One region of the Brevibacillus sp. 1238 genome, then DNA from elsewhere that is predicted to be linked to it. Evidence: riboswitches for the same ligand, from Rfam matches in the RefSeq annotation. Region 1 holds a riboswitch; each other region holds the start of a gene.
The links. A riboswitch is a leader RNA that binds a small molecule or an ion and turns the genes downstream of it on or off. The one in region 1 is predicted to bind S-adenosylmethionine.
Positions count from the first base shown of each region.

Region 2: linked by a shared signal. The riboswitch ahead of mtnK (S-methyl-5-thioribose kinase) and the one ahead of M2298_RS08505 (homoserine dehydrogenase) in region 1 are both predicted to bind S-adenosylmethionine.
Region 3: linked by a shared signal. The riboswitch ahead of M2298_RS22545 (sugar ABC transporter substrate-binding protein) and the one ahead of M2298_RS08505 (homoserine dehydrogenase) in region 1 are both predicted to bind S-adenosylmethionine.

Region 1 is NZ_JARXWC010000003.1:196,134-199,342, forward strand. It holds cobalamin riboswitch at 136-333, shown strand; SAM riboswitch class I at 1,034-1,139, shown strand; SAM riboswitch class I at 1,288-1,398, shown strand; gene M2298_RS08505 (homoserine dehydrogenase) at 1,478-2,740, shown strand; gene M2298_RS08510 (hypothetical protein) at 2,774-2,926, opposite strand; gene M2298_RS08515 (CapA family protein) at 3,028-3,209, opposite strand, start outside.
Region 2 is NZ_JARXWC010000004.1:329,254-332,462, reverse strand. It holds gene M2298_RS12530 (anti-sigma factor) at 1-938, shown strand, start outside; SAM riboswitch class I at 1,031-1,176, shown strand; gene mtnK (S-methyl-5-thioribose kinase) at 1,326-2,555, shown strand; gene mtnA (S-methyl-5-thioribose-1-phosphate isomerase) at 2,552-3,209, shown strand, end outside.
Region 3 is NZ_JARXWC010000012.1:119,465-122,673, reverse strand. It holds gene M2298_RS22550 (sugar ABC transporter ATP-binding protein) at 1-520, opposite strand, end outside; gene M2298_RS22545 (sugar ABC transporter substrate-binding protein) at 598-1,617, opposite strand; SAM riboswitch class I at 1,742-1,862, opposite strand; gene M2298_RS22540 (ATP-binding protein) at 2,062-3,209, shown strand, end outside.

The DNA of each region.
Region 1 (3,209 bases):
TGTGTCGCTTTTCGTTACTCGTTTTTCGCTTTCCAGCTGTCGCTGCGTGTTCCTCGCTATCTTTTCGCTGCCGCTCGCAACTCGCCCTCCCTATCTCGGCAATGGTAGGGTACAATAACAGTAGTGATTTTTCCAATTTCATATGTGGGAACAGGTTCCTTGAGGTATATCGCCGCAAGGATAATAGGGAAGCTCGGTGCAAATCCGACACGGTCCCGCCACTGTAAGAGGGGAGTTTTGCGCATACAGGCCACTTGTCCAGACTTGGATGGGGAAGGCAGCGCCAGACGATGATCCCAAAGTCAGGAGACCTGCCTGTTTCGACGACACTGATGGACCTACGGGAGATAGGGAGGTGTTAGAGGACTCGCCATGACAGCAGGGGGACGAATACGTTTCTCTTTGCTTGCGCATTTTCTAACGATCGTATCGGTCGTCGGAAAATGCTTTTTTTGTTTGGGGGATTGGTGTGGTCTGTCGAAGGGGGCAACTTGTCTCGAAATTGATGCGATTAATCGAGGCGCTGGAGTAGCTTCGCGATAGAAGCGGCTAAAATCGAAAGAGCTGAGCTGAAGCTGCCTCTCGCTTGCAGCGGTTCGTCGAATGGACCAGGGCGTCTCGCGGTTGATCTACCTGTCAAAGAGGCTACGATGACTCGCGATTAAATTCAACTTGACTAGATCTTGTACGAATGTGAGGGATCGCAAGCTTGCGAACCGGAGCCTTTTTAAGGATATCGTTGCCAGATTGTCGCCGTGAAAAAGGAGGGAGTGGCGTGGTTCAGCTTTTCATATGTCCATGGTGCGGCTATGTTGAAGAAAAAGAGGTGCCAGAGGAAAGCGAAGCAGGAATCGTTACGTGCGCTTGCTGCAACATGGCAGAAGTGGAAAGTGTGTTTGCGCGTGGAAACGGCTGCTTTGCTGAGGGGGTTGCCGTTCTGTCTTCCTGCTTGCGAGTCTTGTCAGCAAACAAAAAGAATTGTGTTGACGAATGCATTGGAATTTCTTAGAATAGGCTCAATAGCAAATCATAGTTCTTATCCAGAGAGGTGGAGGGTCTGGCCCGATGAAGCCCGGCAACCGTTGCTTTTGCGACAAGGTGCCAATTCCTGCGGGACGTTTCGTCTCGATAGATAAGAAGCGGGTGCCTCGTAGCAGTCAAGACGAACCTTCTTCTTAGCGGAGAAGGTTTTTTGATGTATGAAAAAGTGGGAACGAGGCAAACATTTGCCCAATTTCAAAGACAAGAGAGAACTGACATCTAGCAAAGAACAAAAATTCATAGTTTTCTTTATCTAGAGAGGTGGAGGGACTGGCCCGATGAAGCCCGGCAACCGTTACGCAGTTTGTGACAAGGTGCCAATTCCTGCAGGACGAAAATCGTTCTGGGAGATAAGGAGAAGGACCTTGATGCCAAACCTTCTTCTTAGCAAGAAGGTTTTTCTTATTTTTCCAAAACATGACATGAGGTGGTAATAATGAGCGCAGGTGTAATCAAAGTAGGATTGCTGGGATTGGGAACAGTAGGGGGCGGCGTCATCAAAACGATTCGCTCGCAACAGGAGAAGCTGGCGCAGCGGTTGGGCAAACGGATCGAGATTGTCAAAGCATTGGTTCGCGATTCGGAAAAAGAACGGGCGGTTCAGGTTGATCCTGCGCTTTTGACTACCGATTTTGAGGATGTGCTAAAAAGCGATGTGGACATTGTCGTGGAGGTAATGGGCGGTGTCGAGCCTACGTATGATTACGTGCGTGCCCTGATTGAAAAAGGCTGCCATGTGGTAACGGCGAACAAAGAGCTGCTCGCCAAACGCGGCCCTGAGCTTGTCGATCTGGCTAACCAGCATCAGGTGCATCTGGCTTATGAAGCGAGCGTAGCTGGCGGGATTCCGATTTTGAGTGTGCTGCGGCAGTTTTTGCGCACAAATGACATCCAAGGAGTTCGCGGTATTCTCAACGGGACGACGAACTTCATCTTGACGAAAATGGAGGCGGAACAGCTCTCTTATCAGGAAGTGCTGAAGCAGGCGCAGGAGCTGGGCTATGCGGAAGCTGATCCGCGTTCGGATGTGGAAGGTTTCGATGCCATGTACAAATTGTACATTCTCGCGCAGCTTGTGTACGGGGAGTCGTTGCCGCTTGCGGATGTCGTGCGTAAAGGAATCGCCGATTTGTCTGCCGGACACATCCGGATCGCAAGCGAGCTGGGTTACCGGATCAAGCTGATTGCCCAGGCACAAAAAGCCGAGCAAGGCATCCGCCTATCGGTTCAGCCGACTGTGCTGCCCATTGCCCATCCGTTGGCGCAAATCCAGGATGCGTTCAATGCGGTGCAGCTCTCCGGGAACATCGTGGGCGACCTGTTGTTTACGGGCCGGGGTGCAGGCGAACTGCCGACCGCAAGCGCTGTCGTTGAAGATTTGGCTTACTTGTTGACCCAGCCATTTACGCCGCATCCTGTTTGGACAGAAAAAAATGCCGCGGCTCAGTTGGAGCAAGGGCAAGACGAACGGGTGCTGTGTTATTTGGAAGGCTCGTGTATCGCCGCCACACCTGATCGCGTGCTGCATTTCTTGCGGGAGGCTGGCGTGAACGTGACGAAATTGAAGGTGCAATTCGACTTGGGCGGTGTGCTGCGCGCGGGCTTGATCGTTACAGGTATTCGCGCAGAGCATGAGCAAGTGCTGAAAAGTGACTTCGGACTTTCCGTGCGCTGCTTCCCGCTGATCGAATCGGCATAGCTCGCAGTCTGTCTAGATCAGCGCTGATCCTTTCTACTTGCTTTTTTTATCCGAGAGCTGTTGATCGGTATCTGAAGGCCCGTTTTTCTGATTGCCGGGGAAGACGACTTTTTCCCATTTGGTCATGAAATAACTGCAGAGTATAATAAGGCCGATCGCCGATACGGTGATAATCAATCCGGTCATATGTGCCGCCTCCTTTTCGCTGGAAAAAGTGGTTCTACTATGGTCTACGAAAGCAATATGGAAAAGTTTCGCCAAAAAAGGCAACGGGCACGCCTCATTTATCATGAGCGTGCCTGTACGTGACCATCGGCTTCAATCTGAACGTTTTCCGACAGTGATTCGATTCGTTGCAGAAGCGCTGCCCCATCCGTGTCATTCATCGGTACCGCTCGTCCCAGCTCGGCATGGAACGGGAGCATCGTCAGTTCACAGGAAGCGTCTTTTGTGCAGCTTGCTTGCAGTA
Region 2 (3,209 bases), on a different contig from region 1:
CTTTTGCCATCCCGTTTGTAATTGGCGTGGTATTTCTGGGCGTCAACGGATGGGTAGGGTCGTCGATGCACGATGATCTGCACCGGGTAGCGAAGGACATGGTCAATTTTACGCAGCCGGGTGTCAGCGTGGGCAGCAGCGGCGCGCAGGTGGGACTGCTGTACGGCAGCATCCAGATGGAGCTTCGCGAGCGAGTAGGGGCGGACATCAAAAACGCAGGCCGCTTTGAAAGCACCAACGTGTTGTGGAACGTCAACGCCAAGCCGCAATGGACCAACGGAGTGAGGGAGCAAAAGCTGTTTTTCCGCTATCCGCTTCAAAGCGGGCAAAAACCGGACGCAGACGAACTGGCGCATTGGCGCACGCCAGCCTGGACGACTTTGGAGAAGCTCCCCGAAGGAACCGTTGCCCAGTTGGCTGTCTCTTTTGCTGATTTTTTGACGTACGAGCAGTATTATGAGCGAATCTCCCGCTACATCAGCTCCGCCAACCAGGATACGGTCTGGTTGGCAGTGGACACCGGAGTGGAAGCCAGGCACGAAGACCAAAAAGACGGCTACCTGCTCTTGGGGCCGGGAGAAGCATGGGGATTTGCGGAGCACGAGCTGAATTACGGAGCGGCTCCGATTCAGGTCAACGGAGAAGGAAGCCGACGGATGGCAGCCTTTTTGGGGGAAATGGCCTACCTTGTCGAGCAAAAAAGCCTCGCGCGCGACATGGGACAATATTTGGTCTCGCGAAGCGATCCGCAAGTCGAGGAGCGCTATCGCTACTTGCAGGAAAAAGGCGTTCGCCTCTACGGAGCAGTCCTGACCGGACCGACGAAGGAACTGCTCAAACTCAAGGATGAGAAGTCGATTACCGCTGCCTTTGTCGGCCAAATTGACTGGTGGAACTGGGATCGCCCGGCTGCTTCCGGCACTCAGCACGTCTGGTAGGAGAGAAGCGCGGTTTGCGAAAAAAGGGTGTTGACATCGTGGAACGGCAGGTTGTATGATTCAAACTAAATCAAAACCGCATACGTTTGGATACCTTATCCAGAGAAGGTGGAGGGACTGGCCCGATGATACCCGGCAACCGACACGACGCTATTTCAACGCGAGCAGCGGCTGAAACAAAAAGCGACGTGCACGGTGCTAATTCCTGCAGAAACAAAAGTGGTCTGGAAGATAAGGGGGACATGACACGTTTATTATACGTGGCGACAGCGACCTCTTTTCTTCGGGAAAGAGGTCTTTTTTGTGCGTTTGGACACGGATTCCTGACCATTTTGTCATTCCGTTCGAGATAGAGAAAAAAACGATTTGTGAGGGGAGTAATCAATCATGGCATACCGCGCATTGACTGAGCAGGAAGCAGTAGAGTACGTAAAAGGCTTGCCGGGTCTGTTTACAGAAGGAGCAGAGCTGACCAGCCGCGAAATCGGTGACGGGAATCTGAACCTCGTGTTCGATATCCAGGAGCCGGCTACCGGAAAAAAAGTCATCGTGAAGCAAGCGTTGCCGTTTGCGAGAGTCGTGGGAGAATCATGGCCGCTGACGATTGACCGTGCCCGCATCGAGAGTGAAGCGCTCCGCATCCAGCACAAATACGTGCCTGACCTGGTGCCGGAAGTATACCACTTCGATCAGGAGCTGGCGCTGACGGTGATGGAGAACGTAGGCGACCACGTCATCATGCGCAAAGGCTTGATTGAGGGCAAGCGCTACCCGCTTTTTCCGAAGCAGATCGGACGTTTTCTCGCGCAAACCTTGTTCTACACATCCGATTTGGGGGCGCATCCGTACGACAAAAAAGCGCTAGTCGGAACATTCATAAATCCGGAATTATGCAAAATCACAGAAGATCTCGTCTTTACCGACCCGTATGAAAATGCGCCGACCAACGACTTTAACCCGCTGATCCGCAAAGAAGTAGAGGCCATCTGGAACAACAAGCCGCTCAAGCTGGAAATCGCCAAGCTGAAATTCGATTTCCTGACTCGCGCAGAAGCACTTTTGCACGGCGATTTGCACACAGGCAGCATCTTCATCACCGAGAGCAGCCTGAAAGCGATCGACCCCGAATTTGCCTACTACGGGCCGATCGGTTTTGACATCGGTGCCGTTATCGCCAACCTGCTGCTCAACTACGCCGGTCAGCACGGCTTGCAAAATGACCAAGGAGAACGCGACTCCTACCGCGAATACTTACTGGAAACGGTTGAAGATGTCTGGAACGAATTTGTTTCCCAGTTTGTCCAGCTCTGGCACAAGCAGGCTAAAGAACGCAGCGCTCATGTCGAGGGCTTGTGGCAAAGCTACGTGAAACGACTGATTCAGGATACGGCAGGCTATGCCGGATGCAAAATTTTGCGCCGTGTGATCGGCCTGGCAGGAGTGGCTGATCTGAATGCCATCGCAGACGCCGAAAAACGCGCCGAAGCAGAACGACTGGCGCTGGCGATCGGGGAAGCGCTGATTCTCGGACGCAACGACATTGAGGAATCGACAGACATCACGGACATCGTCCGCAACGTAACCGCACGCTACTATCAGGAGGCAACGACAGTATGACAACCAGTACACAAACAACGCCAGTCAAGTGGGAAGACGACGTACTCGTTTTGCTTGATCAGACGCGTTTGCCAGTAGAAACGATTTATTTGCAGCTGACGACCGCCGAACAAGTATGGGGCTCGATTCGCCGCCTGGAAGTGCGCGGAGCACCGGCAATCGGCATGGCCGCCGCCTACGGACTGTATTTGGGAATCCGCGGCAGCGAAGCGCAAACGTATGAACAGTTTTGGCAAGAGCTGAACAGCCAGGCAGACTATTTGGGAACGTCCCGGCCAACTGCTGTGAATCTGTTCTGGGCGCTTGACCGGATCAAAGCACGCGTGCAACAAAACTCCGCCTTGCCCGTTGACGAGCTGAAAAAAGCTGTGCTCGACGAAGCACTGGCGATTCAAAAAGAAGACGCAGAAGTATGTCGCACGATCGGCGAACATTTGCTGACGCTGTTGCAAGACGGCATGGGCGTGCTTACACACTGTAATCCGGGTGCGCTGGCTACTGCTGCATACGGTACGGCTACCGCTCCTTTCTATTTGGCAAAAGAACGCGGGTGGGATTTGAAAGTATACGCCGACGAGACGCGCCCCGTATTGCAAGGCGCTCGCCTGACCGCCTATGAATTGCAGCAGGCTGGGATTGACGTCACCTTGATTT
Region 3 (3,209 bases), on a different contig from region 1:
ACGGAGCTGTCGGTTCGTCAAAAATGACGTACTTCGCTTTTTGCACGGTCGCGCGGGCAATCAGGATCAGTTGCTTTTCGGACAGCGTACATTCCTCGACGAGCATGCGCACAGGGATGGAAAAGCCGAAGCTCTGCAAAATGCTTTCCGCTTCCTTGTGCAAGCTCGGCCAGTTCATGAATCCTTTGCGGCCTGCCGAGACAATCTGATCGAGCAAAATGTTTTCCGTCACGCTCAAGTACGGGATCAGCGCCGTATCCACTTCCTGGTACACGCACTGGATGCCTAAAGCTTTCGCATCCTGGGGCGATTGGATCGACACCTCTTTGCCGTCAATCGTGATGCTCCCCCCGTCAGACTGATACGCGCCCGTCAAAATTTTCATCAAGGTACTTTTCCCCGCTCCATTCGCTCCTAAAAGCGCATGAACCTCGCCAGCCTTGACCTCAAAATCGACCGAACGCAGCGCAGGAACGCCGGAGAACTGCTTCACAATCCCTTTCATCTGCAAGCTGGACACTTTTCGCCCCCCCTTAAATAAGCAAGATTCCCGTTGACTGATCAACGGGAATAGCCAAATCAACCAGCTTTATATGCTTACTTGCCCCACTCTTTCACGTACTGGGACAAGTCGCCCATTGTCACTTTTTTGTCCTTAGGCAAATCTTCTTGTTTCACCAGCACCGGATTCAGCTTCACGCTGTCTGGCACTTGCTCGCCTTTGATTTTTTGGAAAATAGCCGCTGCGTGAGTGCGTCCGATGTTCGATGGATCTACGGCTGCAGTCGCTGCCCATGGCGAATTTGCTTCCTGGATCAGTTGCAGGTCTTCATCACTCAGGTCGATGCCGTATACTTTGATTTCTGTGCGGCCTGCTTGCAAGATCGCACGGGTTGCCCCTTTGGCAAATTCATCCCAAGATGCCCATACAGCCGTGATGTCGCCTTTGTTCGGATATTTTTTCAGGATGGCTTCCATCTGTGCTTGGGTATCCAGCGCCGTGTTGTTTGTCGCGGAACCGAAAGCGGCGACTTCCTTGATATCCGGATATTTTTTCAGGAACGCTTCATAAGTCACCTGACGTTTTTCCATCGGGGCAAAGCCTGCCACCCAAATTTTCACGATGTTGCCTTTGCCGCCGGAATCTGCCGCCAGCTTTTCCAGGCTCAGTTCTGCCAGCTTGTTGTCGTCTTGCTCAACAATCGGCACGCCAGGCAGCTTGATGTCTGTGTCGAACAGAACGACCGGGATTTTTTTGTCGACAGCTTTTTGCGTACCTTGTTGCAACGCTTCCGCTGTACCGTGGTCGATCAGGATGCCGTCGAAGTTTTGGTTGACCGCAGCGTCAAGATTCGACGCCATTTTCGACAAATCCGTATCTGCGTTGAATACTGTCAGCTCTCCGCCGTTTTTCTCGACTTCCTGCTTCACACCGTTAATGTATTGAGCCGAAAACGTTCCTACATTTTGGCGCATGATCAGGGCAATCCGCTTCGCTTTTTCGCCGGAAGCGCCGTTTGCCGCCGTGTTTTTCGTATCGGCTCCGCCGCCGCACGCGGTCAAGGCCACCGATACTGCCAGTACGAGTGATGTGATAAGGCCCAGTTTCTTTTTCATCGAAAAATCCCCCTTTTTCTTTGTTCCTTGTTGTGCTGCAAGCTGAGGAGGCGACGACCTTCCCTTTCCAAAAGGAAAAGCCTCTTTCAACAGATGAAAGAGGCTTGATCGACAAGATTCGCGCCTCTTATCTGTCAGGTATCGCTACCTGTTGGAGTTAGCACCTTGGCTCGCAAGACATTGATCTTGCCAGCTAGGTTGCCGGGCGTCATAGGGCCATTCCCTCAGCCTTCTCTGGATAAGAGTAGTTATTATTTTCGAAACCTTTGTATTAGTATATAGAGACTATAATCCGTGTTTTACCCATCTGTCAACTAGGTTTTTAAAACTTTTCTCCTTTAAATTTATTCCGTCGGCGCGTCCAAATTTTGGAGGAATCGTGTAGGCTCTTGTCGAAATATCGTAGATTGAAGCAGCCATGCAAATTTGCGATGGGGATGTCCGATGATTCTACTAAAAGAAGTAATTTTGCAGATGTTTTTTGCTCTGACGCCATTTGTCCTGTTCAATATTTATTACCGCGACCGAATGCGCAATTACAGCCGCGCTTTCATTCTTGTGACCAGCTCGATTTGCATGTTTCTGGCCATGACCTTCGCGACCAGCGTCTCGGAAGGCGTGATTTTCGATATCAGGCACATCATCGTATTTTTTGCCCTAGTCTATGGGGGAGTGCGGATCGCGCTGGTCTTGCTGATCGAGTCCGCGCTATACCGCTATTATTTGGGTGGTGAAGGCATCTGGCTCGCGCTGCTTGCCCTGGTTGTCACCTTTTCCATCTCCCTCCTGATGTATCGGCGTTACAAAGCCAGTTATCGGAAAACACTGTATATTTTTTTGACGGGCGCGCTCTTTTCCCTGGTAGCTTTGGGGTTGACCTATCTATACTTTCCCACCTATGTATCCCATCATCCTGCCTACTACTTGTTCGTGATCCCCGTTCAAAACTTTGTCGGAATTTGGCTTTTGTTGTCGCTATTTAGCAAGTGCGTATCCGACAAAGAACTGTTTATTCGACACGCCCAAAATGAAAAAATCGAAACGATGAGCCATGTCGCCGCATCGCTTGCTCACGAGGTGAGAAATCCGCTCACAGCGGTCAAAGGATTTTTGCGCCTGATCCAGGAAAATCCTGAAAATATTACGAAAACCGATCAGTACATCCGCATCAGCATGGACGAAATCCAGCGGACGGAAGCGATCCTGACCGAGTATCTCGCTTTGTCCAAGCCGCTCAAGGAGCGCACCGAGCTAATCAACGTATGCGACCAGCTTTACGTCGTGCGGGAAGTCATGCTGCCTTTTGCCAATATGCACAATGTCGAGCTGGAGCTGCAAGCTTATGAAAAGCCTGTCACGATCCTGGCCAATCCCGACGAGTTCAAACAAGTCTTGGTCAACTTCATCAAAAATGCGATCGAAGCTTGTGAGGAGACGGTCAACGGCAAAGTGTCCCTCTCGCTGTTCATTGAGAAAAGCAACGCCATGCTGATCATCAAAGACAACGGCATCGGGATGGACGAAGGCCAGATCAAACGCCTCGGGTCCATTTATTTCTCGACGAAAACAAGCGGAACCGGTCTCGGGCTTAC